Regions from separate parts of the Providencia alcalifaciens genome, predicted to be linked through region 2. Evidence: predicted binding sites of a transcription regulator. Region 2 holds the regulator's gene; each other region holds the start of a gene.
The links. Region 2 encodes LexA, which represses DNA repair genes until DNA is damaged. Its sites were predicted from a motif close to TNCTGTATGTACATACAGNA; they were not measured.

Region 1 (5,318 bases), 1.6 Mb from region 2:
TATAGGATATTAAAATTGATGCAATTTATTCTGGAGTTCCTCTTTTATGTCTAATTCTCGATTACAAACACAATTTGTACGCTTGTGGCAGCACTTTCAGGGAAAAAACAGTGAAACCACATTGCAAGATATTGCCGATATTTTATTTTGCTCTCGCCGCCATGTTCGCACTCTGCTCAATAATATGCAGTCCCATGGTTGGCTCAGTTGGCAAGCAGAATCAGGACGAGGAAAACGCTCCGCATTAATTTTTCATATTAATGGATTAGAACTACAACAAGCGCAAGCTGAGCAGCTTTTAAAAGAAGAAAGTATTGAAAAACTCGTGGCCCTTGTTGGCGATAAAGAGACTATCCGCCAAATGGTCTTATCGGAGCTCGAGCGAAGTTATCGACAAGGTAAAAACTTACTGCGCATCATTTATTACCGTGATTTTCCCAATTTACTTCCTGGCACCCCAATGCGCCGCTCTGAAATCCACTTAATGAGTCAAATATTTAATGGACTAACTCACTTAAATGAGGAAAAAGGGGAAGTGGAAGATGGTATTGCTCACCACTGGCAAGCCATTAACGAGCAACATTGGCGCTTTTATTTACGTCCGGCTATCTATTTTCATCATGGACGTGAAATGCAAGTGGAGGATATTATCCACTCTTTATTACGATTAAAGCAGTGCTGGCCGCTATTTTCACATATTCACTCGGTCACCTCTTCGCAGCCTTATGTGATTGATGTCCATCTAAGCCATCCTGATACGCAATTTCCTTGGTTACTCGGTAGTCCACATGCCGCCATTCTCCCCAAAGAGTGGGAAACCATCAGCGGCTTTAGTCAGCGCCCTATTGGTACGGGCCCTTATGAAGTAGAAACCAACATTCCGCAGAAACTCACCATCAGCGCTTTTGATCGCTATTTTGGCTATCGCGCCCTACTCGATGAAGTGACCATTTGGGTAGTGCCTGAATTGTCTGAGCAGATGGTGTGTACCACATTAAAAATGGATGGTGATAAACGCCACAATGACTCCCTCGAAAGCCGCATGGAAGAAGGTTGCTACTTTCTGTTATTCGACCAACGCTCCGACATTTCTCAACGGGAAGATGTGCGTAAATGGCTGTGCAGCTTTTTAACCCCCGTCAACCTACTGGCGCACTGTGAATCCTTCTATCAACGCCACTGGGCACCTGCTTATGGATTACTGCTTCATTGGCATCACAGTAAAATGCTCTCCCAGCGCACCAAACCTGAAGACTTGACTGAGTTAACTGTCACTTTTTATCGCCATCATCATGAATTCTATGCCATCAGCCACATCATGAAGCGAGTCTTAGAAACCCAGGGAGTGGAGCTTAAAATTAACATCGTTGATTATGATGATTGGTTTAACGGGGATGCGAAGAGCGATATTTGGCTCTCCACCGCCAACTTTTATAAGCCTCTTGAATTCTCTATCTTCGCCACGTTGTACGAAATGCCGCTATTGCGTCAATGTTTGGGGAAAACTCTTGATGAAGAGTTACAACTGTGGCGTCAGCAAAAATTGGATGTGGAATCTTGGTGCGAGAGCTTGATTGATTCCCAAGTCTTCCACCCAATTTTTCATCACTGGTTAGAATTACAAGGACAAAGAACGATGCGAGGTGTTCGTATGAATACCTTTGGCTGGTTTGACTTTAAATCAGCTTGGTTTAAGCCAACTGAGGATAATACACAGAATTGATGATAGTTATAAACAGTTAGAGTGAGTAAAATGGATTTTATTCACTTTTTCTGTGGATATCCATGTGAACAACCAGATAGTAATCGGGGTATATCCCAACTGTTCATTTCTAACAAAAAATCACACTAAAAAATAAAGCATTATAAATCATAACAATAAATGAATTTCATCTGAGATATCCACTGCGAGTTTTCCCATCTTTTTTTGTTAGGAGTTCAACTGAGCAAAGATCAATCAATGCATGATTTATCCACAAGGAATGTACTTAACTTACCCGCTTTTTGTGACGAGCTTCAATAAATGACATTAGTCAAGGCTGTAAATGCACACAGTAATCGCAGTTTTTCACAGTTATCCAGAAATCCTGTGGATAACCTAGTGCATGATCCTGTGATTATCTTGGGATGAAGTTGAATAACCCTAAATATTCATAATCCCGCCAGTGATTATTATCTAATATCTACATATATATCATGAAGTTAAATACAGGGACTAAAAAGTGTTATACTCATCCTACCTTGTGACCATTTTCTTGGTTATTTTTTAAACATAACGAAATTTTGTCGCCTATGTCTTTTATACCGCCTTCACCACCAGAAAATGAAACCGTCTTATTAGCTAGAGCACAAGCCCTTGCTGGCTATACGCTTGGTGAGCTAGCAACTATCGCAGGTATCCCAATCCCGCCCGATCTTAAACGAGATAAAGGCTGGGTCGGGACACTGTTAGAGTATTTTTTGGGTGCAACCGCAGGCAGTAAAGCCGAACAAGATTTTGCAGATATTGGCGTGGAGCTTAAAACAATCCCAATCGATCGCCATGGCGTACCATTAGAAACGACGTTTGTCTCTGTCGCACCACTCACGGGCAATAGTGGTCTGACATGGGAAAATAGTCATGTGCGCCGCAAATTATCTCGTATTCTGTGGTTCCCGATAGAAGGTGAACGCCAAATTCCACTTGCCCAGCGCCGTATTGCAAACCCTCTGATTTGGAGCCCTTCTGCGCTTGAAGAACAGCTTTTACGCCAAGATTGGGAAGAGTTAATGGACTTAATTGTGCTGGGAAAAGTTGAAATCATCACGGCTCGTCACGGACAAGTTCTACAAATTCGTCCCAAAGCGGCGAATAATAGAGCGTTAACCGAAGGTATTGGTGAATTTGGGCAGCCAATAATGACATTACCGAGAGGTTTCTATTTAAAAAAAGATTTTACAGGTCCATTATTAGCGCGGCACTTTAACCTCAGTTAATTGGTCAAGGCATCGCCTGTGCCAAACAGACGATTTTTTATTCCATTTTTAAGGCAATAAGATGTTTGAGTGGTTCTTAGATCCCCATGCTTGGATGGCATTGGCAACATTAACAATTTTGGAAGTCGTACTGGGTATCGACAATATTATTTTCTTAAGTATTGTCGTCAGTAAATTACCCGCCCATCAACAAAATAGCGCCAGACGTATTGGGTTAATTGCAGCAATGGGTATGCGCTTGGCACTGCTAGCGTCCATTGCTTGGCTCGCACGCCTCACCACACCGCTCTTCACATTAGCTGAACATACCGTTTCCGCCCGCGACTTAATTTTGTGTGCCGGTGGCTTATTCCTCATTTGGAAATCCAGTCAGGAGATTTTCGATACCATTGAAGGGGAAGACGATGATGGGATAGCCCAGAAAAAAGTCACTTCATTCTGGGGGGCCATTATGCAAATCGCAATTTTAGATATTATCTTTAGCTTAGATTCCGTGATCACTGCTGTAGGGCTATCTGACCATCTGTTTATTATGATGGCTGCGGTGATTATGGCGGTTATGATCATGATGTTCGCCGCGAAACCGATTGGTGATTTTGTGGAACGTTACCCTTCGGTCAAAATCCTCGCACTCTCTTTCTTGATCCTTGTAGGCTTCACTCTATTACTTGAAAGTGTTCAGGTACATGTTTCAAAAGGCTATATTTATTTTGCTATGTTCTTCTCCATGTCAGTACAAATGCTCAATATTCTGCGCAGCAAAAAGTGGAAAATGAAAAATAAACAGTCATAGCCAACTTAACGTAAGGCGTTCTTTGCTGCGGCAATAGCGCCTTCCACCGCTTTTTTAGCTTGAGGGCTGTTTTTCCAACAACTTGACCCCGTTAGTGCAGCGCCCGAAATTAAAATTTCATCATAAGAGGCTTCACTTAACTGCGCTAAAGACGAAAACCCCATTTGCTCTAATCGGCTAATGACCGTTGGTCCAACTCCCTTCACTGCTAATAGAATTTGCTTTTCTGAGTCTGAAAATCGCATAAATTATCCTTTTGGCTGTAAAACAGCCGTAATTGAGCGTATATTTTGCAATTAGCCTATTTCTTAATTTAAAATTCTGAGCTGTCTCTAACAGATTGAGCTACCTGCCCTACAAATCTGTTTTAGCAAATAGGAAATAACAACGGTAAAGTCATTGACGACTCGCGATAGAAACTAACATGTCGCACTAAAAATTCTATCTTGTAGGTATTTATTATGTATAGCAACAAAATATCCAATACTCGCCATATGTCGATGACATTATCTGATGGGCGACTTTTGTGTTGGTATGAATCTGGTCCTGAACAGGGGTTCCCTGTAATTTTTTGTACTGGCGCAGGGATGAGCGGTACACTTGGCTTTGGCATTGACCGTCTTGATGAGCTAAATATTCGCTTAATCACCCCAGAACGTGCTGGACTGGGTCAATCCACCTTTGATGAGCATAAATCCCTACAACGCTTTGCTCAAGATATTCAAGAACTTCTGAATACTCAAAAACTGCCGTTATTTTCCGTTGTCGGTTTCTCTCAAGGTGCCGTTTTCGCCATGGCACTCGCCTGCTACGCCTCCCCAGTTTCATTATCGCTTGTGTCAGGACAAGACCAATTTGAGTTTCCTGCAACCCGAGCGCAATTAAAACAAGATGTGGTTAATATGCAGGAACAAGCCATTCATACCCCCGATGCTTTATCGGAATGGTTGATGCGCAATGTGACCTCACAATGGTTACTGGCGTTTATTCTTAACTGCAGCGCAGAGATAGACCAGCAAATTTATAGCGAAGAGAACTTCTTAGCTGCATACAGTGACTGTATGGAACGTGCATTTATGCAAGGTAACCAAGGCTATGTTCAAGATCTCTTAATCGCCCTGCAGCATTGGCAGTTCAATCCTGAAGAGATCCATTGCCCTGTCGCGCTGTGGTATGGCGAGCAAGATGTGAGTTCTGTGCATTCCCCTGATTTTGGTAAAACACTGGCTCAGCGTTTTCCTGACAGCGAACACTTTTTGTTCTCTCATGAAGGTGGCTCAGTTCTGTGGACACAAGCCTATTCCATTCTTGCCCAATTGAAAGAACGCAGCCTTTAGGTATAAAAAAAGGTGCCCAATGAAACATTAGGCACCTTAACTTTAAATCGCAGATTAAAACTTATTTCTTAGACGCTTGGATATATAACAGTTCCAATGCAATCGTCGCTGCGGCTAATGCCGTAATTTCTGATTGGTCATAGGCTGGCGCAACTTCCACGACATCCATCCCAACAATATTCAGTGACTTAATGCCACGCAGCAGTTTTAAC
Region 2 (5,318 bases):
GCCTTCTTTCTCTTTTTCCGCTCCACGCAGCTCTTTCGCGTAAGTTCCCACTTCCATCACATGTTCGTAACCAATATAGATAGGGACAATAGTGATAGGGCGAGAGTCTCCGCGTAGCATCGCTTGTAGGGTCATCGACAAGGTACCCGTTTTCGGCTCCAGTAAGCGACCTGTACGTGAACGACCACCTTCCACAAAGTATTCAATCGAATAGCCGCGAGCAAATAGCTCACTGAGGTATTCGCGAAATATAGTGGAATAGAGTTTATTGCCTTTGAACGTACGGCGAATAAAGAATGCGCCTAAACGGCGGAAAATCGGGCCGGCTGGCCAAAAATTGAGGTTAATACCCGCCGCAATGTGTGGTGGCACCAGACCTTGGTGATACAGCACATAAGAGAGCAGCAGGTAGTCCATATGGCTACGGTGAGAGGGTACATACACAATTTCGTGACCATCTTGTGCCAGCTGGCGAACGCGCTCAGCATGTTGAACGTTGATCCCTTGGTATAAGCGGTTCCATGTCCAGCCCAGTACGCGGTCAGTCAGTCGCACAGCTTCATAAGAGAAGTTGGCGGCAATTTCTTCCATCATCGCCACGGCATTTTGCTGGGCTTTTTGTAATGGAATTTTTTTACTGCGAGCTTCGTCTTCAACCGCTTTTTCAATGGCTTTAGAGGATAGCAGCTTATTAAATAGCTCATAACGTGCAGGCAGTTTTGGCCCGACTGCAGCTAAACGCTGACGAGAGTAATGGATACGTGCTACGCGAGCGAGTTTATTGGCAATGATGGTATCAGTGCCATGCTCCTGTGCCATCTGGCCAAGAGAAATGCTCGGAGAAAAACGCACAAAGCTATCGCGCCCTAACCACAGGACTGCAAAGAATTTTTGCACTCCGTTTAAGAGTTTTAACGGGGCTGGCTTATGCCCTTCGCGACCCGGCGCACGTCCAAACATGACGGATGCAGGTAGCATTTGAATATCAAGATTTGGATTGTTTTTATGCAAATCCAGATACGCATGGAATATTTTTACTGACTCTTTACGTGGATCTGGGGAGTAGTAACGGAACACGCGTGGGCCATCATCAATAAACACATAGGCAGGGAGCTTGGTGCCATTGATATCGTTATCCACGAGAGGATCAGGTAAACCAATCGCTAAGCATTGTTGGCGAAGCGTGAGAAGGTCGGACTTTGAGTGATATGGCAAGACGTACAGCGTTGGCTTGTTTGGGTCAAGCTGCAACTCTGTTATCGGGTCCGTTGGGATTAGTTTACTTTTTACCAATAATTTCAGTGGTAAATTCAACGTGTTGTAATATATTTTACGCCATAGTGACATAAATGATTATAGCCTCTTGTTAGTAATGCTGCGCAATCATATCAGAAAGCAACGTTTAGATCTGTTATCGATAATTCACTTTGACTGCAAAAGTTGATTATTGTTTAAAAATTAAGGAAAAAATATGGCAAGTCAAACTAAGGGTCTCACTCGGGTCATCAAAGCGGCTGGATACTCCCTTAAAGGTTTAAAAGCAGCATGGGTCAATGAAGCTGCATTCCGTCAAGAAGCGGTTGCTGCTATCATTGCGATAATTATAGCTTTTTACTTGGATATTAGCCAAATTGACAGAATTTTATTAATTGGTTCAGTCGTGTTAGTCGCAATCGTTGAGTTAATTAACAGTGCAATTGAGGCGGTTGTTGACCGTATTGGCAGTGAATACCATGAATTATCTGGGCGAGCGAAAGATATTGGCTCCGCAGCTGTGTTCGTCACGATAGGATTGGCACTGTTTATCTGGGGAACGGTTTTATGGGCGCGTTATTTTACGGTTTAATCGGCTAAAAATAGTAAAAGAGATAAAAAGCCAGAAATTCATCAACAAATGCAGATTTTGGCTAATTTAACAGTTCCCAATACCCATTTACCTGTATATACTCACAGTCTGACTGTATAAACAAACAGGGGAACGGGATGAAAGCACTGACAGCTCGACAACAGCAAGTTTACGATCTGGTGCGTGACCATATTTCGCAAACTGGCATGCCACCAACACGCGCTGAGATAGCAGCAAGTTTGGGTTTTCGTTCGCCTAATGCGGCAGAAGAACATTTAAAAGCCTTAGCTCGTAAAGGGGTAATTGAAATTGTTTCTGGAGCTTCCAGAGGCATTCGTCTGTTGTTAGAAGAGGAACCTGAAGATTTAGGACTTCCTCTGATTGGACGTGTTGCTGCCGGCGAACCATTGCTTGCACAAGAACATATTGAAAGCCATTACCAAGTCGACCCAGAGTTATTTAAACCACACGCTGACTTTTTATTACGCGTAAATGGTATGTCGATGAAAGATATCGGTATTATGGATGGTGATTTACTTGCGGTACATAAAACACAGAATGTCCATAATGGGCAAATTGTTGTGGCACGTATCGAAGATGAAGTCACTGTTAAACGTTTTAAGCAACAAGGCAATCGTGTTGAGCTTATTGCTGAAAACTCTGATTTTGCACCAATCGTGGTTGATTTACGCGAACAGAATTTTACCATCGAAGGTCTGGCTGTTGGGGTTATCCGTAACAGTGACTGGCATTGATGATGAGCGATTGAGTCTGGCAGCAGACTCAATATCTCTATTTTTTGAATAGTCTTTCTTTATATAGCTATATATAACTATGTTCATATTGCACTTCTTTATATATAGCCATCTTCCATATTGCTATATAGCTTCCTTTCTTTTACTTCCTGTATACCATTTCTTCTATATCACTTCTTTTTTGAACTGACTGTGTTTTTTGCACTGACTGTAGTGTGATGGTCATGCTCACAGTGTTCATGATCTTGGCAATTGGAAATCTCAAAACATTTCTGACATAAGCCATGGTTTTCTACCACCGTATGCCTGAGATGAAAATGATTTTCTTCTGCTAGTGTGCTAATCGCTTGCTCGATAGTCGTGCAGTCACTTTCGGTCACATTGCCACAATTATCACAAATCAACATCACTGAAATATGGCTTGGATTATCGACATGGTGACAAACCACATAGCTGTTCGTGGATTCAATTTTATGAATGAATCCTTGTTCCATGAGGAATTCTAAACCGCGATAAACGGTAGGTGGCTTAGCCTGCGGCTCTATTTCACGCAGTAAATCTAGCAAATCATAAGCACTGATCGCACCGTGTTGCTGCGCAATTAACCGCAAAACAGTCTCTCTTTGTGGGGTCAAACGCACGCCTCGAGACTGGCAAATACGTTCGGCCGTCGTAAGCAGCTTATCTTCACTGATTGTTTTCATCTTGTTTGGCCCCACCTAGATAGCTTCAAGTTTTTATTACTGTTTAGTTTACCATAACTTCCATTTCTGTTGTGTTTGAAATGGTGGTGATGAAATGAACAGTTTTTTTACTAAATTGAATACGCAATTTTAACTTTAATAAAGGTAACGTTAATAAAGAATGAATATCTTATTTAAAAGGTGGTTTTTTTTATTTTAAATAAATCATTAATTGCTGCATTTTAGTTAATCATTGAGTGTTAATTTTAACCAAATAAAAACAATTATTGAAATTCATTGTTACTATTTGACGTTAATTTTAATTAAGACTTATCTTACGCCTCGTTTGTTATGTAGCGATTACGGGTAAAAAAAATACGATTTTCAGAATTTAAATTCAATAAATTTGCATCAGTCTGGATTATTAAGTTGTATTTAAATATAAATATAGGTTTTTATATTTATAGGTTTTTTGCAATATTTAGACATTTTTATAAATGTAAAATGAAGTCTTCATATAAATCTTTCTAAGTAATTTATCATTTCTTCAGATTTAAGTACTCACTCAGTGGATAAAAGTTGTTTGTATGCACTTTGTCGATATAAAAAACCAAGTCAACGCTTTATTTGGGTGATTTTTGACAACATATGTCACGTATGTAGAATTGACATCAGAAAATATCACAAGGTAGTTATCAGAATTCATTTAGTGTTCTATATCAATTTTAATTAATTAATGAATGACTCAGTAATTAATTTAGAAGTGAGAATGTTGGCTTAATGAGTTTTGTTTTTTAAATCACATAAATGAGATGGAGCTCGTTTATATAAAAAAATCTCTAACCTGAATGAAATTCATCAAGTAGGAAAGCTAGAGGAATTTTCAAGGGTGCACTACTTAAGTAAATAGACTTAATTTTGCGTCAATGAAAGCAGGAAAGAGAAAAAAGAGAAATAGCAGTTCCTACTCATTTAAAGGAAAACTTTTATGAAACTGAATAAATTAGCATTAACTCTAGCTTTAGGTTTAGGTGTTGGCGTTTCTGGTGTTGCTTTAGCTGCTGATCCAGCAACTCCTCCTGCACCAGTAGAAAGCTCACAAGGTGAAATCCGTTTTACTGGTTTCATTAATGACGTTCCATGTTCAATCGATGCTGACAACCTGAAGCAATTAGTTGAATTCGGCGAAATCGCGTTACACGAACTGACTTCTAACCAATTCCGTTCAGACAGCAAAGCGTTCGATATCGTTCTGAAAAACTGCTCTACTGAAACTTACAAAAACGCAAAAATCACATTTACTGGTTCTACAGTAAATGGTTTCCAAGGCTTCACTGGTGACTTACTGGGCTTAGGCGGTAAAGTTAAAAACGCTGGTATCATCATCACTAACGGCGCTGATAAAGTTGTTGAATTCGGTAAAGCATTCCCAGGTACTGGTGACGGCTATGCGTTAAACAATGGTGACGGTTCACAAACTACTCTGCACTTCGCTGCATACGTTAAAGGTAACGAAGATCCAACTAAGAAAGCTACAACAGGTCGTTTTGACACTGTAGCTAACTTCAAAATTGTTTACCAATAATAGTCAGTTTCTATAGAGAATAATATGGCGTAGTCATACGCCATATTTCTCATACCGTCTTCATTGTGTTTGTTTGTATAGGCGCATAGTTAATGAAAAGCATGAAGCTAAATCTAATTACAAAATTAATGCTTTTAATGTTAACGCCAATGGTTGCATTCTCTGAAGAGGCCGTTGATTTTAACACCGACTTCATTGATTCTGAAGGTAAAGAAAACGTCGACTTCAGTAAATTCTCTCACGCCAACTATGTCCCCCCTGGGGATTACTCTTTAGCGATTGAAGTTAACCGCGCTAAAGTTTCTATGGAACAACCTATCACCTTTTTTAATCCTAATTACGACGACAAAGTTTCGTTGGCATGTATTACGCCTGAAATTTATGCATTATTGGGATTAAAAAAGGAGTGGAATAGCCAAGTCAAATGGCTAGATGATGGAAAATGTTTG
Region 3 (5,318 bases), 1.9 Mb from region 2:
ATCGTAACCCTCGCATCAATTATGGTGTTTCCGTCAGATTTTGGGATTATATATTTAGAACGAAAGCGTAATATTAATCTATTTTCCCCTTGATAACGCGTTACTCAGATACGTTACTTCTATTTATTGAATACATGTCAACCTGACAAGAGATTATGCTCAGAAGCAGTACAAACAAGCCATAAAGAGGAGCCTGCCGAATGCCCGAAATAAATCACTTTCGTTCATTTGTCCTACACGGAACGATTACCACCATTCTATATGCGCTGGTTTTAATACTATCGGGTTGCTCTCTCGCTGATCGCAAAAACCAGCCCATGGCAGCGGGTTTAAGTGGCTTTAACCATACACAAGGCAGTATTACTTCATTTTCGGTGAATGGCTCAAGTGCCAGCGTCGGTGGCGTTCAATGCTGCGTTCTACTCCCCGCTAAATGGGCTCCCGGTCTTCACGCCAGAATAAAATGGGAAAGTTTGGATAAAAGTAAACTGTCGCCAATGCCTAAATTTAGTCAAGTAGAAGCCTATAAGCGGTGGGAGGCGGAACTAGAACGCTACAGTACCCAACATGAAGTCAGTGTGCCGATCCCAGAATATGACAGTAAAACGGCCTGCGGCTTAGCTGTACATTTTTTGCCTTGCAACCAAGTTAAAGTGACCACATCTTGTAAAAGCTATGGTTCTGATGATTACCCCATTAACGAACCGGTTGATATGAAGGAGCCTGCCGTATGTCCGAAATAACCAACGCCAAAATGCCGACGTAGGCACTGCATTTCCCGAAATTGGCGAATGTCGCATTAACAACAAATCTCTGTCATTTAAATTGTGCTTATTTTCCCTTACCCTCATACCGATATTTCTTGCAAATATTCCCTTTCTTATCGGTCGCTATTTATGCCATCAAAATCAACTTCTCCCGTGATTTTATCGATATCAAAATACGCAATAACTGGGGTGGTCAGGGGATCTCCTGCGCCTCGACACCCTACAGATTGGTGATCTTCACGCACTAGCAATCTCATGAAATCCGCGCTATTAATTCCCTCATAAAACAGGCATCTATCTTCTGTACTCAACCATAATGAAATCACTCGGGTTGCTAAGTCTAATTCAGAAGGATTCACATCATTGCGATAACTATCCCCATGATGCAGTTGCCATAGCTGGTCTTTTCTCAGCCATCCCCTAACTATATCACCCGATACCGTATAGTAATTGACAAGAACAAACTCCCCTTCTACTTCCATTTGACCAGACACTTGGTCGCCAGCAATCACGAAAACATCCTCGACTAAACATGTGTCATTCGGTGCAGAATAAAAATACGCTTTTCCATCGCCAACGACTTGATAATGGTTATTCTTAGCCGGAAGCGTCAGCGGATAGCCTCCCTTTTTAATCTCCAAACACTCATTCGTTGCCGTGACTTTATTTTCTATAGGTACAAATGATTTTGCAGGCACCCAACCTGTAACAAATTGATTATTCTTGTCTCGATAACGAATATAGAAATATTGCTCACCATTTAATTCATTGATTTCTCGAAATACCTCAACTTTATCACCCGGAATAATAAACGTGGATAGCTGGCACTGTTTATCCGGTGCAGAATAAAAATAGGCTTTATCCTTAACTATCGCGGAACTAAAGTGAAAACCTGCTTCAGCGGTAGAAAAGTCAGCGGCCTCTTCACACCGTTCATTTGAATATAACGGGTCATTTGCATATAACGGCGCTGAAAAACACAGCAGCAAACATAAATAAAACTGTTTCATTTCATTCCTTGAAACGCAGTAATTAGTGCATCCTTTTTACCAGTGATATACTCAATTTACTTTAGGAAAAACACCCGATTATTAAATTCAAGGAATACCCCATGCTTCGCTGTGCTGCTCGCATCACCCACCAGCTACGTCATGCATTTCATTCTCGGCCGCGTTTTTTGGTCTCGCTTATTGTTGCTTTCATCACTTTCTTCGCTTTATTTAAAACACAAAGTCTGATTATTAACTTAATTATCAGTTGGAACGCATTTGCGTGGTGCTATTTACTGTTTCTGTTCCAGAGAATTATTAGCCACAATGTGAAAGACATTCGCAAGCTGACGAAAATCGAAGATGAAAGCGCAAGCATGGTAATATTTTTCTTAATGTCAGGCTGCTGCGTCAGTTTATTAGTCTTATTTTTTGCCTTGGGTGGGCACAGTGATATCCCGAAAGCCGATAAAATTTACTCCTATATTTTAACAGCCTCGACATTGATATCCTCTTGGCTGCTCTTACCCACGGGCTTTACCATGCACTATGCCCATCTCTATTACGGCAATAGTGAAAATGAAAAACCGTGGTTAATTTTCCCCGATAAAATCACCCAGCCGAGCTATTCGGATTTTATGTATTTCTCATTCACCATTGCTGTCGCCTCACAAACAGCAGATGTGGAAGTTGCCTCAACCCCTATGCGTCGCGCGGTATTGCTTCAATCCGTTATTTCGTTTGTCTTTAATATGGCAATTTTAGGGTTGTGCATTAATATCTCTGCCAGCTTCTTTTAAAGGGTAAACACCCTTTATCGGAATAACTTGCCGAAATAAAAAGAGTTAGCCGACTGACACAATAAAAAAATATTCAATGCGGGATATTGACAATATCCCCATATAGATCTAAAAATACTGTATATTAATACAGTCTTTAGTAGAGGCTATTATGTTACGCATCGAAGTGTTATTTGATAAGAATTCACCGCAAAAACCAAGTAGCTTGGTTTTACAAGCTTTAGAGTCTGAGATTTTACGCAAGCTACAGTCACAGTACCCTGATATGGTCACTCGAGTAGGCTTTAGCTCTCAGCAGGCGATTAATATTTCAGGAACGAAGATTGCGGGTGACAAATTACGCATTGAAGAGATCTTAGAAGAAATTTGGATGGATGACGGCTGGCTACCTGAAGCAAATACCGATGACTAAATAACTAGATGATTAGCAGAGAAATGGAAGGTAATATCCATCTTCCATTTCTTAATTCGTTATTCTTTGAAGTTAATCTGAATCACTTCCAATGTGTTCCTGCCTATCGCTTATACGCTTCTGCGTATAAAAGCCGATAGCGCCACAATTCACTATTCCGCCACTTACGAAAGAATATTAATAAAGTCTCTGACGAAGATACGATTTAAACTCATTCACCGGATTACGTTTCGTTTTGCTCACTTCAAGTACCCGAGCCTCTATTAAGCAAGTTTTCGCATCAGTGCATCGCTGAACTTCATTTAATTTCGTCGTATTCAACGTCAATTGTGGCTTATTGAAACTCTCCCCCATAAATAGCATGGCAATAAAAATGATCCCGATAAATAGAGGCACTTCAATATACGCTTGTTTCATGATGAATGCTCTTGTTATGGTTGTTGAGGGTATATTAGTGCTTTTGCATTTTCGTACCTTAATATTTGGTTAAACCAACCTTAAGGGATGCTTAAGGGAATAAATATCCTAGTTGCTGGGTGAGCTGAGTCTGCTTATACTCCGCAGCAGAGGGAATAAATATGAATATTTTATTGGTAGAAGACGATCTTCAGCTTGGCAAAGCGTTATGTCGTGGACTGGAATTAGCCGGATTTAATCCTTGCTGGGTTAGATTATTATCGGATGCTAAGCAGCAATTACAGACACACAATTTTGATGTCATGCTTTTAGACTTGGGATTACCTGATGGTGATGGTCAAGATGAATTAATTTCATGGCGTCAATCTGGAGAATCGATACCGATTATTATTCTTACCGCCCGCAATAAAATGGATAATTTAGTGGCGAGTTTAGATTCTGGTGCTGATGACTTCTTAACAAAACCCTTTGAGATGCCAGAGTTAATTTCTCGTGTAAAGGCTATTAGCCGCCGTATGGCCGGGTTTTCATCTGAAATTTGGCAATTGGATAATCTGCAATTAAATCCGTTAAACCACCAAGTCACCTTGGATGGTCAATTATTATTACTCTCCGGTAAAGAATATCTGTTGCTATACGAGTTAATTAAAAATGCCGACAATGTCGTGCGAAAAACAGATTTAGAGCAACGTTTATTTGGCTTGGATGATGTGGAAAGTAACTCCCTTGAAGTCCACATTCATAATTTACGCCGCAAAATTGGTAAAGACAGAATTATTACTATCCGTGGCATCGGTTATTTACTAAAAAAAGAAGCGCAATCTGGTGAAGATTAAATCCTTTCTTGTCTACACATTTGGTATTCAGATTGGCGCAGTCATCTTTTTATGGCTGCTGCTAGTGGGTTGGCTGCAATTTTTTTATCTACCTGATTTGGTCGATGATGATGAATTTAACCAACAACAGCAGATTGTCACACAGGGTATTGCTCGTACGCTAGGGACCGTTTCAGGCACCCCAGAATATTTCGATAAACTCGCCGTTATCCTACAAAAAATGTATACCGATGCCATGGAAAACGGCATCGAAACTAGCTATAAGCCTTATATGGTGGTGCGGGATAATCGGGGGCATGTGTTATATCGCAATAGTGAAAAAATTTCGGACCCATCACTAAAATCTGTCGAGAAGCTAACTGCCCAACATAAAGATTGGCATTTCACTTCGGCATGGGATGATGACCATACCCTCGAAGTTGTGATTGCAGAATCGTATCTTGAACGACGAAAGTTAATCGGTAACCCAGCGGAAGGCACTGCCATTCCTCTCGCCTTTATCTTGGGTATAATGTTAATCGCTATTTTGATCACTGCCTATTTTAGTATTCGTCCAATTAAGCAAGTCGCTAAAGTTATTTCATCGCGTCAGCCGGGAAATTTAACGCCGATTGATACCAAAGATATGTATAAAGAAACTCGCCCCATTATTTCTGCCATTAACCAATTAATGGCGCGAGTTGATGCCGCGAATTTGCGAGAAAAACGTTTTATGGCAGATGCGGCTCATGAATTGCGGACTCCGATTGCAGCGGTGACCGCACAATTACATTTGTTAATGCATATCGATAATCCAAAAGAAAAAGCCGAGATTATTAATGATATGAAAGAGACACTAACGCGAGCCGCCTCTTTATCTCATCAATTAATTGATCTCGCACGTTTGGAAGCGGAAGATTTTGCCATTCGTAAAGAGCAAATTGATTTACCGATGTTAATCGGTAATCTCATTTCATCCCATATTCCTTATGCTCTCAATAAACATATTGATGTGGAATTATCCAGCCCAGATTCTTTTTATGTCGAAACCGATAAGCTGGCGCTGAGTAATGTGTTCACTAATTTAATCGAAAATGCGATTAAATATTCTCCAGAAA
Region 4 (5,318 bases), 710 kb from region 2:
TCTGATATACTAAGTGTATTATTTACATAGTCGAGTAAGATAATTGTCTCATTAAAAAAGTGAAGATAGTGATTATAATTTAGGTCTTCATGATTATTAATGGCTAAAATCTTCTTAGTGTTAATGGTGTATTTCTTTATATATGCATTGAATTTTTTGTCTTTTAATTCCATAAATAAAAAGTAATTATGTAGGGATAGCATCTTTCTTTGCAATAGAATTTTATCTTTACTACTCATGTTTACACTGGATATTTCTGATATGTGTATGTAATAGTTATTAAAAAGAGTATTTAACTTCTCTTTATGAAAATAAATAGAAGCTTTACGATTAAATTTAATCGTTAATCTTGATGTTTGTAATAGAACCCATAAAGTTGCTGCTGTACCGACAAAGGTAGATAGAGTCCCTAGGTTTATTACCCAGAGTTCCCATAATGTATTCATTAGTTATTAGCTCCATAAAAATAGAGTAATAGAAAACGTAATTAATTAGATTAATTTTTTATAATATTAGATTTAAATAGAAAAAATAAATTCCCTCATAATTAACGCTTGTTTATGAGGGAATAAAAAATGATTAAGGTTCGATTGGTAACCCGTTGTCTTGTCCCCATTGTGCCCATGAACCATCATAGAGGCGCACATGTGGATTTCCTAATAAGACCAATGCCAGTAAGACAACGGCAGCCGTCATACCTGATCCACAGGTTGTAACTGTTGGCGCGAGAATATCGACGCCTTGCTCGGCAAAAATAGCTTTTAACTGCTCGGGGGATTTATATTCCCCATTATCCACTAATAGATCCCAAGGCACATTTTTACTGCCAGGAATATGGCCCATTCTTAAACCTGGACGAGGTTCAGGGGCTTGAGCCAGAAAACGGGCAGCCGCACGCGCATCGATAATTTGAATTTTACCTTCAGTGGCAACCTCCAACATTTGCTGTTGATTCAGTGCATTGGCATTTTGTCTATCAGCAATAAAGGTTTGTGCAGCTGGTGGGGTGACTTTACCTGATTGGGTTGCGAAACCAGCTGCTTTCCATGCGTTAATTCCGCCCGCTAAAATTTTAACGTGTTTGCAGCCTAAAGTACGGAAAGTCCACCATGCACGCGGGGATGAAAATAAGTTATTTTGTGCGTAAATAATGACTTGGGTTTGATTATTAATACCCATCGCTCCAACAGCTTGACTAAATGTGGTTGCGTCAGGGAGCATATGCGGTAAGTCGCAGCTTTTATCGGCGACTTCATCTTGATTAAAAAATTGAGCTTGGGGAATGTGCTCATCGAGGTAGCTTTGGTAGCAATCATAAGGGGCGGTAGGTGGTGGTGTAGAGACATCAAGCACAATAATATTACTGTCTGAAAGATGTGAATTTAACCACTCTGGTGTTACAAAATAATCGTTGTACATCATAACTCACCGTCCCGTTTGATTAATAATGGATGATTACTGGATCTGATTAGGTGCAGGAAATATCGATGGCGATTGAGCCTGGTTTTGCTCTATAGGTGTTGTGGATCGGGTATAAATATTCATCCCGGCAAGCATAATCCCCCCAATAGAACTCAATGCGCATAATGCACATAGTGCGATGACGACTTTTTTCATTTTTATTAGCCTGATTTGACACGAAGATGCCAAAGTATAACTGGATGGTGATAGCAAACAAGTTTTACGGGGTATTTTCTTGGCTCGATTTGGTGTTTTGCGAAAGGCTTTCCAGAATTTGTGTATAATGGAAATTAATACAGTAGTTTTGCGAAGGGTTTCGCAAAAGAGAAACAGGGGCTTTCCAGCCTCTTTTTTGATTGGTTATCATCTCCTTTTTACTTGGTCTTCTGCGCATCTATGTCTCTGTCAAATAAAATAAAAGAACAAATAACTCAATGGTATAAGGGGTTATCTAATCAAATCGAGGGGTTCGTCTCTCGGGCTCCTCAGCGGCAGATGATAGCTGAAGTGGCGAAAAATTTGTCGGATACAGAAGGGCGTCATTTAGTTATTGAAGCACCAACAGGGGTGGGAAAAACCTTATCCTATTTGATACCAGGCATTGCGGTTGGGCGCGAAGAAGGCAAAACGTTGGTCGTGAGTACCGCCAACGTTGCTCTACAAGATCAAATATTCAGTAAGGATTTGCCATTACTGAGCAAAATTATCCCTGACTTAAAATATACAGGCGCATTTGGGCGAGCGCGTTATGTGTGTCCCCGAAACTTAGAAGCGATTTGTGCCGCGGAAGGGGAGCAAATTGATTTAATGTTGTTGGTGGAAGACAAAACTGAAATTGCCAACAGTGAAGAGAGAGCTCAATGCCAGCAATTACGCAATGATTTTCATGGCTTTGCTTGGGATGGGCTGCGTGACCACCATAAAAAGGCATTTAGTGATAGTCTATGGCGTAAAGTCAGCACCGATAAAATGAACTGCCTTGGGCGTAATTGCCAGTTTTATCAACGATGCCCTTTTTTTATTGCGCGTCGTGAAATTGAAGATGCAGATGTGGTCGTGGCTAACCACGCTTTAGTGATGGCCGCCATGGAAAGTGAATCGGTATTACCGGATCCCAAGAAATTACTGTTAGTTCTCGATGAAGGGCACCACATTCCCGATGTGGCGAGAGACGCTTTAGAAGTTGAAGGGGAAATTACGTTAGTTCAGCTTACGGCACAGGTGGATAATTTTATTCATCATGTCGCGCAGTATGTTGCGCAGTTTCGCCCTGCAAAGCCGCCTAAGTTGACCAATCCTGATAAGCTACAGCAACATGCCGAAAAATTACGAGAGTGTTTTCGTGATTTTTCACTGTTAGCTAACGGGCTATTACCTGAAACATCCAAAGAGTCGGAATATTTGTTCCCAATGGGGATCTTGCCTGAGGTAATGCAGCAATGTTGCCAAGAGTTATTTAAGCTAACGGATGCATTACGTGGGCTATCAGAGGCGATTCTCAGTGACTTAACGGAACAAACGGCAAAGCAAGATATTGTGCGTTTACATCGCTCCATCTTAGTGACAAGTCGAGCTATGGGCTATTTTGAAAATATGACTAAATTGTGGCGCTTAGCCTCTCTTGATCAAAGCTCGGGTGCACCTGTTTCGAAATGGCTTAGCCGCCGCTATGAGAAAAATCAGTCGCGGATTTTTATGCATTGTGCAGGGATCCGCGTGAGTGAACAGCTACAACATTTGCTATGGAAAAATGTACCTCATATTGTGGTGACATCGGCAACACTTCGCTCTTTGAACAGCTATTCACGTTTTATGGAGTTAACAGGATTATCTGAAAAGAGTGATGACCGTTTTGTGACGCTTACCTCACCGTTTAATCATGTTGAACAGGGCAAGTTGGTTATTCCCAAAATGCAGCATGAGCCAATCATGGCAAATGAAGCTGAACATTTAAAAGAGATGGCAACCTATTTTCGCCATCAATTTACCGAAAGTGACCATCGTGGAGTATTGATCTTATTTAGTAGCCAGCGAGCGATGGAAGGGTTTTTGGAGCATGTGAAGGATTTGCGCCTACAACTATTAGTGCAGGGGGATCAGCCACGCTATAGGTTAGTGGAGACGCACTGTGAACGTATTAAACAAGGGCAAAAAAGCGCGTTAATCGGCTTACAATCATTTGCGGAAGGGTTGGATTTAAAAGGGGAATTTTTAACTCAGGTGCATATTCACAAGATTGCATTTCCACCTGTGACAAACCCGGTGATTATTACTGAAGGGGACTGGCTGAAGTCATTAAAACGCTATCCATTCGAGGTACAAAGTTTACCTAGTGCTTCATTTAATTTGATCCAGCAAGCGGGACGTTTGATTCGAAGTCATGAATGTTATGGAGAAATTATCATTTATGATAAACGCTTATTAACTAAAAACTATGGCAAACGTTTATTAAATTCGTTACCCATTTTCCCTATTGAACAACCTGAAATGCCAACATCAGATAAGTCGGGCGACAAGTAAATAGGGTGATAAAGAAGTAGTGCGATAAATAATTAAGGTGATAAATAATTGAGACCACCGAAGTGGTCTCATGGTCAATATATTGACTCTGTTTTACGACACTACTCAATATTAGCTTCTAATAACCACAGGAATTTATCCAGTGAGCGAGATGCGGCAGTAAACATATCTGCGGTATTTTCATCTTCAACTTCATCGATAGCTTTACGAATATCATTCGCAACAACAGCATATCGTTCCGCTAATGCTTTTAAATGGTCTTGTACAGAATGAATATCCAAAGGATAAGCTTCTAATGATGTGAATTTATTGACTTGTTGTGATGTCCCTGTGGCGACGCCACCTAGCTGAACCGCACGCTCAGCAAACTCATCCAAGTGTTCAACGATGCTATCTCTAAAACCATCTAACATCTCATGCACTGCGATAAAGTTACGACCGCGCATGTTCCAATGTGCTTGTTTTGTGATTAAAGAGAGATCGGTGAAATGGATAACCATCATGTTTAAGATACCGATGGTTTCTAATTTAACACTATCTTCAATATCATTACGGGTATATAAAAGTTCAGTTGAAGAGGTTTTAAATAATTTTGCAGTATTCATAGAATTTCCTCTCTTAAATATAAATTGATTTAGTTATCTTGTCTGATTATAAATATAGAGTGTAAAGCTAAGAATGTCATAAAGTAATTAACTATTACTTTAATAGGTAAAATAGTGGAATTTTTATTGAAGATTTACTTATTTAGGTTTTACCAATTGAATCTATCGTTACGACATTTCAAATAAATGAAGCTTATCTTACTCGCTCATGAAATAAATAAAAAAGGCTAATGGAAATACTTATTAGCCTTTGATTAAAGAAAATAGGACGTAATTATTTACGACACTTTTTCAATCTTTGATTTGGGTATTGACGTTGATGTTGAACCAATAGACGCACATACAATACACAGAAGCGCTAACCACTGTGTCATCGTTAAATGCTCTTGCAGGAAGACAATACCTAAGAAAGCCCCCATACAAGGCTCTAGGCTCATTAGGGTACCGAAGGTTTTTGCGGGTAGCTTGGTTAACGCTATCATCTCCAATGTATACGGAAATGCGGTAGATAAAATGGCCACACCTAGAGCGATAGGTAGAATGGCAGGGTCAAACATCGCTTCAACCCCGGTTTGCATCAACCCAATTGGGAAGAAAATGAGTGCCGAAATCAATGAACCCACAGCAACGGTAGCGGCACCGTAACCCGCACCAGCGCGTTGCCCAAAGATAATATAAATTGCCCAGCAGACACCGGCACCTAAAGCATAAGCGGCACCAACGAGGTCAAGT

Region 1: a site for LexA is predicted at 2,038-2,057, ahead of mutH (DNA mismatch repair endonuclease MutH). Genes of this name have one in related genera too.
Region 3: a site for LexA is predicted at 2,672-2,691, ahead of LDO73_RS10960 (DinI-like family protein). Genes of this name have one in related genera too.
Region 4: a site for LexA is predicted at 1,743-1,762, ahead of dinG (ATP-dependent DNA helicase DinG). Genes of this name have one in related genera too.

Annotation. Positions count from the first base shown of each region.
Region 1 covers NZ_OU659204.1:2,783,210-2,788,527, forward strand. Annotated here, with positions in the region: gene sgrR (HTH-type transcriptional regulator SgrR) at 47-1,723, shown strand; gene mutH (DNA mismatch repair endonuclease MutH) at 2,293-2,976, shown strand; gene LDO73_RS12770 (TerC family protein) at 3,038-3,769, shown strand; gene LDO73_RS12775 (helix-hairpin-helix domain-containing protein) at 3,775-4,014, opposite strand; gene LDO73_RS12780 (alpha/beta fold hydrolase) at 4,231-5,106, shown strand; gene speB (agmatinase) at 5,168-5,318, opposite strand, start outside.
Region 2 covers NZ_OU659204.1:470,990-476,307, forward strand. Annotated here, with positions in the region: gene plsB (glycerol-3-phosphate 1-O-acyltransferase PlsB) at 1-1,347, opposite strand, end outside; gene LDO73_RS02065 (diacylglycerol kinase) at 1,472-1,846, shown strand; gene lexA (transcriptional repressor LexA) at 1,984-2,601, shown strand; gene zur (zinc uptake transcriptional repressor Zur) at 2,772-3,305, opposite strand; gene LDO73_RS02080 (fimbrial protein) at 4,273-4,869, shown strand; gene LDO73_RS02085 (fimbria/pilus outer membrane usher protein) at 4,962-5,318, shown strand, end outside.
Region 3 covers NZ_OU659204.1:2,371,571-2,376,888, forward strand. Annotated here, with positions in the region: gene LDO73_RS10940 (sterol desaturase family protein) at 1-71, shown strand, start outside; gene LDO73_RS10945 (DUF3304 domain-containing protein) at 201-743, shown strand; gene LDO73_RS10950 (hypothetical protein) at 881-1,777, opposite strand; gene LDO73_RS10955 (DUF1345 domain-containing protein) at 1,879-2,556, shown strand; gene LDO73_RS10960 (DinI-like family protein) at 2,708-2,968, shown strand; gene LDO73_RS10965 (hypothetical protein) at 3,146-3,385, opposite strand; gene LDO73_RS10970 (response regulator) at 3,547-4,221, shown strand; gene LDO73_RS10975 (sensor histidine kinase) at 4,211-5,318, shown strand, end outside.
Region 4 covers NZ_OU659204.1:1,183,774-1,189,091, forward strand. Annotated here, with positions in the region: gene LDO73_RS18090 (hypothetical protein) at 1-446, opposite strand, end outside; gene sseA (3-mercaptopyruvate sulfurtransferase) at 580-1,419, opposite strand; gene dinG (ATP-dependent DNA helicase DinG) at 1,858-3,981, shown strand; gene dps (DNA starvation/stationary phase protection protein Dps) at 4,083-4,586, opposite strand; gene rhtA (threonine/homoserine exporter RhtA) at 4,865-5,318, opposite strand, start outside.